Regions from separate parts of the Sphingomonas sp. SP2 genome, predicted to be linked through region 3. Evidence: predicted binding sites of a transcription regulator. Region 3 holds the regulator's gene; each other region holds the start of a gene.
The links. The regulator LexA, encoded in region 3, represses DNA repair genes until DNA is damaged. The targets are predictions, from matches to a motif close to GTTCCNCNCTTGTTCT.
Positions count from the first base shown of each region.

Region 1: uvrA (excinuclease ABC subunit UvrA) is a predicted target of LexA. The motif match lies at 1,324-1,339, and genes of this name have one in related genera.
Region 2: AC4GYU_RS02575 (ImuA family protein) is a predicted target of LexA. The motif match lies at 997-1,012, and genes of this name have one in related genera.

Region 1 is NZ_JBZFLD010000002.1:312,443-314,702, forward strand. It holds gene AC4GYU_RS12175 (GMC family oxidoreductase) at 1-1,201, shown strand, start outside; gene uvrA (excinuclease ABC subunit UvrA) at 1,351-2,260, shown strand, end outside.
Region 2 is NZ_JBZFLD010000001.1:496,412-498,671, reverse strand. It holds gene fumC (class II fumarate hydratase) at 1-272, shown strand, start outside; gene AC4GYU_RS02580 (DUF305 domain-containing protein) at 424-948, shown strand; gene AC4GYU_RS02575 (ImuA family protein) at 1,115-1,780, shown strand; gene AC4GYU_RS02570 (Y-family DNA polymerase) at 1,704-2,260, shown strand, end outside.
Region 3 is NZ_JBZFLD010000001.1:1,565,389-1,567,648, forward strand. It holds gene AC4GYU_RS08030 (PRC-barrel domain-containing protein) at 1-369, opposite strand, end outside; gene lexA (transcriptional repressor LexA) at 631-1,287, opposite strand; gene AC4GYU_RS08040 (anthranilate synthase component II) at 1,347-1,913, opposite strand; gene AC4GYU_RS08045 (peptidylprolyl isomerase) at 1,958-2,260, opposite strand, start outside.

The DNA of each region.
Region 1 (2,260 bases), on a different contig from region 3:
CCCGCTCCACGTCGCCGACCCTGCCGACAGCCACCCCGTCAGCGAAGCCGTGATCCGCGCCGCCGAGGCGCTCGGCCTGCCCAGGCGCGACTGCAACGGGCCCGAGCAGGAAGGGGTGAGCTGGTTCCAGGTTAACATCCGCGACGGCAAGCGCTGCTCGGCCGCGGTCGCCTACCTGCACCCCGCCATGGGCCGCCCCAATCTCGCGGTCGTCACCCATGCGCTCGCCCGTCGGATCATGGTCGCCGACGGCCGCGCGACCGGCGTCGGATATGACCATCGCGGCACGCCCCGCACCGTCCGCGCCCGGCGCGAGGTGATCGTCTGCGGCGGCGCAATCAATTCGCCCCAGCTGCTCGAACTGTCGGGCATCGGCCAGCCCGAGCGCCTCCAGCAGCTCGGGATCCCCGTCGTCCACCCGCTGGCCGGGGTCGGCGAGAACCTCCAGGACCATTTTGTCGTCGGCGAGACCTATCGGCTGAAACGCGGCACCCTGTCAGTCAATGAACTCGCCCGCGGCCCCCGGCTGCTGCGCGAGGTCGGCCGCTACCTCCTCCACCGCCGCGGCCTCCTCACTCTGTCGGCGGCGCATGTCGGCATCTTCACCCGCTCGCGCCCCGACCTCGCCGGGCCCGACCTCCAGTTCCACATCCTCCCGGCGACGATGGATTCGGACAAGCTCGCCAACGAGCAGGTGATGGAGCTCGAGAAGGAGCCGGGGCTCACCATCGCGCCTTGCCAGCTGCGCCCGGAATCGCGTGGCTCGGTCCACCTCCGCTCCGCCGACCCGGCCGAGCATCCGGCGATCCGCCCCAATTATCTCGCCGATCCGCTCGACCGCGACGTGATCGTCGCCGGATTGAAGTTCGGCCGCCGGCTCGCCGCCACCGATCCCGTCGCCGCCTACATCGACCATGAGACGAGCCCCGGTCCGGACATCCGGAGCGACGCCGACCTCCTCGCCTTCGCCCGGGCCAGCGGGACGACCATCTACCATCCGGTCGGGACCTGCGCGATGGGCCGCGGCGCGGGCGCCGTGGTCGATCCCCAACTCCGGGTCGTGGGTCTCGAGGCCCTGCGCGTCGTCGATGCCTCGATCATGCCCCGCCTGGTCAGCGGTAATACCAATGCCCCGACCATCATGATTGCCGAGAAGGCGGCCGACCTCATCCGCGAAAAGCCCGCGCTCTCCGTAGCTTAGCGCAAGGCTGCGACGGCCGGCACGACCATGGAGCCGCCTTGCCTTCGCGCGCGTTCGTTCCCATCTCGCCCCTTCACGCCGTCCCGCTCGACCCGCGCCTTGCCGGGACAGGGATTGCCTCTAGAACGAAAACGGAACAAACTCCCTCCATGCTGACTCACATCACCGTCAAGGGCGCGCGCGAACATAACCTCAAGGGCGTGGACGTCGCGATTCCCCGCGACCAGCTGACGGTGATCACCGGCCTCTCGGGCTCGGGCAAGTCGAGCCTCGCCTTCGACACCATCTATGCGGAAGGCCAGCGCCGCTACGTGGAGTCGCTCTCGGCCTATGCCCGCCAGTTCCTCGAGATGATGCAGAAGCCCGATGTCGAGCATATCGACGGCCTCTCGCCCGCCATCTCGATCGAGCAGAAGACGACCAGCCGCAATCCGCGCTCGACCGTCGCCACCGTGACCGAAATCTACGACTATATGCGCCTCCTCTGGGCGCGGGTCGGCATTCCCTATTCGCCCGCCACCGGCGAACCCATCCAGGCGCAGCAGGTCAGCCAGATGGTCGACCGCGTCATGACCCTCCCCGAGGGCAGCCGCCACTATCTGCTCGCCCCCGTCGTCCGCGGCCGCAAGGGCGAATACCGCAAGGAGATGCTCGAGTGGCAGAAGGCGGGCTTCACCCGCGTCCGCATCGACGGCACCTTCTACGAGATCGACGAGGCCCCCGCCCTCGACAAGAAGTACAAGCATGACATCGAGGTGGTGGTCGACCGCATCGTGGTGCGCGACGGCCTCCAGACTCGCCTCGCCGACAGCTTCGAGACCGCGCTGAAGCTCGCCGAGGGCCTCGCCTATCTCGACCCCGCCGATCCGCCCGCCGACCCCCCGGGCGCCGAGAACACCGGCGTCGCCGAGGTCCTCCACAAGGCCGCCGACCGCGCGGTCCTCGCGACCAACGCGCCCCCGGGCCGCATCACCTTCTCCGAGAAGTTCGCCTGCCCCGTCTCGGGCTTCACCATCGCCGAGATCGAGCCGCGGCTCTTCTCGTTCAACGCGCCGCAGG
Region 2 (2,260 bases), 1.1 Mb from region 3:
TCGAGCTGCTGTCGGTGTCCATGGTCAGCTTCGCCGAACGTTGCGTCGAGGGCACCGAGGCCAATGAGGAGCATATCGCCGAGCTGGTTGGCCGCAGCCTGATGCTGGTGACCGCGCTGGCGCCCGAGATCGGCTACGACAATGCCGCCGCGATCGCCAAGCATGCGCACAAGAAGCGCCTGACGCTGAAGGAAGCCGGGCTCGAGCTGGGGCTGGTGGACGCCGAGACGTTCGACCGGGTGGTTCGTCCCGAGGCGATGATCGGACGCTGATCTCAAGGCGTCGTTACCCTAGGCGATCTTTATCCGTCACCCCGAGGGATCGTTCATTCGTCACCCCGGGCTTGACCCGGGGTCCAGCTTCTTCCTTCTTGGCTTGGCCGGACCGAGCAGCGGGATCCCGGCTCAAGGCCGGGATGACGTGATGCGTAAGATTGTCTTTCTCTCCGCACTGCTCCTCGCCGGCTGCGCGACGCAGAAGCCCGATCCCAATTCCATGAGTGGCCGGCCTGCTCGGTCGGCACCGCCGCTGCCGAAGCCCGACGTCGAGGTGCCGACCGCGGCGACTTACCTGGCGCGAGCCGCATCCTACGACCAGCTGGTGATCCGGGCGGCACAGGTGCCGATCCTGGATGGGAATGCGGCATTCGATGGTTTGCCGCAGTCGTTGGCCGAAGAGCATCGTGGGTTGGCCGGACAATTGTCGATGGCTGGCCGCCGGCTCAATCTGCTGCCCGCCGCGACCTTGCTTCCCAATCACCGGGTCTGGTTGGACGAGTTCGCCTCCGCGCCTTCGCAGGCCGCTTACCTCCGGCTGATGCGCAAGGTACACCAGAACAGCTATGCAATGCACGCCGCTTATGGAGCCCGCGGCGACAGCCCCACCTTGCGCCTGGTCGCCCGTAATGCCGCGGACGTCGAACGCCGCCACTTTGCCCTGTTCCACTAGGGGCCGCTGAGTCGCCCCGTTGACTCCGTTCGCGGACTCGCGCGAATAAGAACAAAAGAAGAACAATAGCGTTGCGAGTCGTGTGGATCGAGGTCTTCACCTGGTCGCCGGCGGCGGGAGCCGTGCGGCTGAAGAAGGGCTGTTCCCCGGCGAAGGCCGGGGTCCAGTGCCTCCTTCGGCTGCGCTGGGAACTGCTCCAGCAGCCACTGGGCTCCGGCTTTCTCCGGAGAACAATGCGGCCATCCTCTCCGAACTCTTCGCCGCCTCGCCGCGCGATGCGGGCTGGACCGGCTTCGTGCTCGGCCAGCTCGACCCCGCGCGGCCCCTGCTCTGGGTGCAGGAGCGAATGGCGATCCGCGAGGGCGGGCGGGTCCATGCGGCGGGGCTGGGGGCGATCGGCCGTGGCCTCATCCATGTCGAGGCGCGCGACGCCAAAGCGGCCCTGTGGGCGATGGAGGAGGGCCTCCGATGTCCGGCCTTAAGCGGGGTGATCGGCGAATTGTGGGGCGACCCGCAAGCGCTCGACTTCACCGCGACGCGGCGACTGGCGGTGGCGGCGGAACGGAGCGGGGTCGCCTGCTGGCTGGTCCGGCTGCAGGGCCAAGCCAACCTCAGCGGCGCGCGCGAGCGCTGGCGGCTGGGAAGCGCGCCGAGCCTTGCCCATCCGTTCGACCCCAAGGCGCCCGGAGCCCCACGCTGGCAGGCCGAACTGTTCCGCTCGCGTCGGCGGCTGCCGGGCACGTGGGTGGTCGGCGATGATGCGCCGGATCTGCTCCCTGTGGCTGCCGAACCTGGCGATCGAGCGGTGGGCCAATGGCAGCGACGCGCCTGACGACGCGCTCGCCCGCCCGCTGGTCCTGACGGTCGAGGGACGGCACGGCCAGCTCATCCATGCGGCGACCCCGGCCGCGGCGGCGCGCGGGGCGCGGCCGGGCGGACGGCTGGCCGACGCCCGCGCGCTCGACCCCGGCCTCGAGGCCGAGCCGGCCGATCTCGCGGGCGAGGCGGCCTGGCTCAGGACCGCGGCGCGCTGGGCGCAGCGCTGGTCGCCCCTGGTCGAGATCGACGGCGAGCATGGCCTACGCCTCGACGTCGGCGGGGTCGCGCACCTGTTCGGCGGCGAGGACAGGCTGATCGCCGACATGGAGGCGCGCTTCGCGGCCATGGGGATCGGGGCGCGGGCCGCGATTGCGCCGACCGCGGGTGCGGCCTGGGCGCTGGCGCGCTACGGACGCGGCGCCCGGCTGGCGGCGGAGGCCGAGCTGGCGCGCGTGCTCGCCCCCTTGCCGGTCGCGGCGCTGCGCCTGTCGCC
Region 3 (2,260 bases):
CTGCACGGGAAAAAGCTGCTCGTCGAAGCCGAGGAAGCCGGCGCCATGGGCGAGCACGGCATAACGAATGGTGCCCCGGACCTTGTCGATCATCAACGTCTTGATCGTGCCGAGACGATTCCCGTCGCGTCCATAGACCGCGGTCCCTTCGACCTTGCGCGAGGCGATGAGGTCGCGGGTCTCGTCGGTAGGAATGGGGGCGCGGCGATCGTCGCGCTGAGAACCGCGACGGCTGGCGAGATCGCGGTCATCGCGGCCCGAGCGGAAGAAGCCGCGGTCGGATTCGCGGTCTTCGGAAAAGCGGTCGTCTTGAAAACGGCCTTCGTCGCGGGACCGCAGGTCGTGATCGCGATAGTGGTCGTAAGCCATGGTCTTCTCCTCCTCTGGCAAGAAAGCCGGGGAGGGCGGGCACGTTCCATGCCGGTCGAGCGGTCCGGCGCGGGCGCGATACAGATTGGCGAGTTTGAGATTGGGATCGTCGGTCGCCCCGGCGAAAGCGGAGACCTCAAGGCACCCGCGGCCTCTATCAGAGGTCCCCGCCTTCGCTGCGGCGACGGGATGGCGCGCGCGCTCAGCCCTTCGTCAGCCAGCCGCCGCTTCCCCCTTCCCGCGAAGGGAGGCGCCCCTGCATCAGTGATAGCGGCGGATCAGTCCCGCGAGCTTGCCCTGGATCTTCACCCGGCGCGGATCGTAGCGCTGCGGTTCGTGGCTGCGATTGGCGGGATCGAGCCGGACCATCTGTCCTTCGCGGCGGAAGGTCTTCAGCGTCGCCTCGGCATCGTCGATCAGCGCGACCACGATCTCGCCCTCGCGCGCGGTCTCCGACTTGCGGATCAGCACATAGTCGCCATCGAGGATGCCCTCGTCGACCATCGAATCGCCCGACACCTCGAGCGCATAATGTTCGCCCGGGCCGAGCAAAGCCGCGGGAACGGGAAAGCTGTCCGAGCCCTGCAGCGCCTCAATCGGTGTACCCGCCGCGATGCGCCCGGCGAGCGGAAGCTCGATCGTGTCGTTGGCCGGGACCACCGGACGCGCGGACGGAGCCGGGGCAGGGGCCGGGCCGCCGACCGCTTCGGGCAGGCGAACCACTTCGAGCGCACGCGCGCGATTGGGCAGGCGGCGAATGAACTGCCGCTCCTCGAGCGCCGAAATCAGGCGGTGAACCCCCGACTTGCTCTTAAGGTCGAGCGCCTCGCGCATCTCGTCGAAGCTTGGCGACACGCCCGACGCCTTCAGGCGCTGATCGATATAGGTAAGAAGTTCGCGTTGCTTCGAGGTCAGCATGGGCCCGGCAGCCTTCAAGTGAACAGACGGGGAACGAGTAAGGAACGTTTCGGGGGCCGTCAAGTGGCCGTAGCAAGGAAGTTCGCGAGCAGGCCGAGGCCGTGCGCGCTCGCAACGCTCTCGGGATGGAACTGGACCCCGTGCACGGGCGCGGCGGCGTGGCGAAGCCCCTGGATCGTCCCGTCGCCTCCGGTGGCATTGGCAACAAGAGCCTCGGGCAGGCCGGTCGCGACGAGGCTGTGATAGCGGGTCATGGAGAGCGGGCTCGGAAGTCCGGCGAATATGCCGCTTCCATCATGGGCGATGGCGTCGGTCTTGCCATGCACCGGGTCGGCCCGCACCACCGCGGCGCCGGCGGCGAGCGCGATCGCCTGGTGCCCGAGGCAGACGCCGAGCAGGGGCTTGGCCGCCGCGATGCAGGCCGCGGCAATGGGCACCGAAATGCCCGCATCCACGGGATGGCCCGGGCCCGGGCTGACGAGGAGCGGGCCGGGGAAGCTCATCGCCTCCGCGACCGTCAGCGCGTCGGAGCGGCGTACCGCCACCTCGGCGCCGAGCTGGCGCAGATAATCAACGAGAGTGAAGGTGAAGCTGTCGACATTGTCGATGACGAGCAGGCGGATCATCGCCGACCTATCCGTCCCAGCCTCGCCTCAATCCGCTCCCGCGATCAGCTGGCGGGCGCACCAAGGATGCGCTGGCGAGCCGCCTTGATCGCATCCTCGTTGCGGCTGACCTTCAGCTCCTTCTGCGCGGCGGTAAGCCACTGCAGGGCAAGCTCCTCGCTTGCGCTGCGCTGCAGGCCGGTCAGTTCCTGCGCGATCAGCGTCGGATTGGTCGCGGCATTGCCCGGGACGATTCGGTCCACCTTGACGAGATAGATGCCCGACGGACCGGCGGCGCGCTGCGCCTTGCCCGGCGCGAGGGTGAAGAAGATCCGCAGCGGCGGCGGCACTTCCTGGCCCTGCTGCGC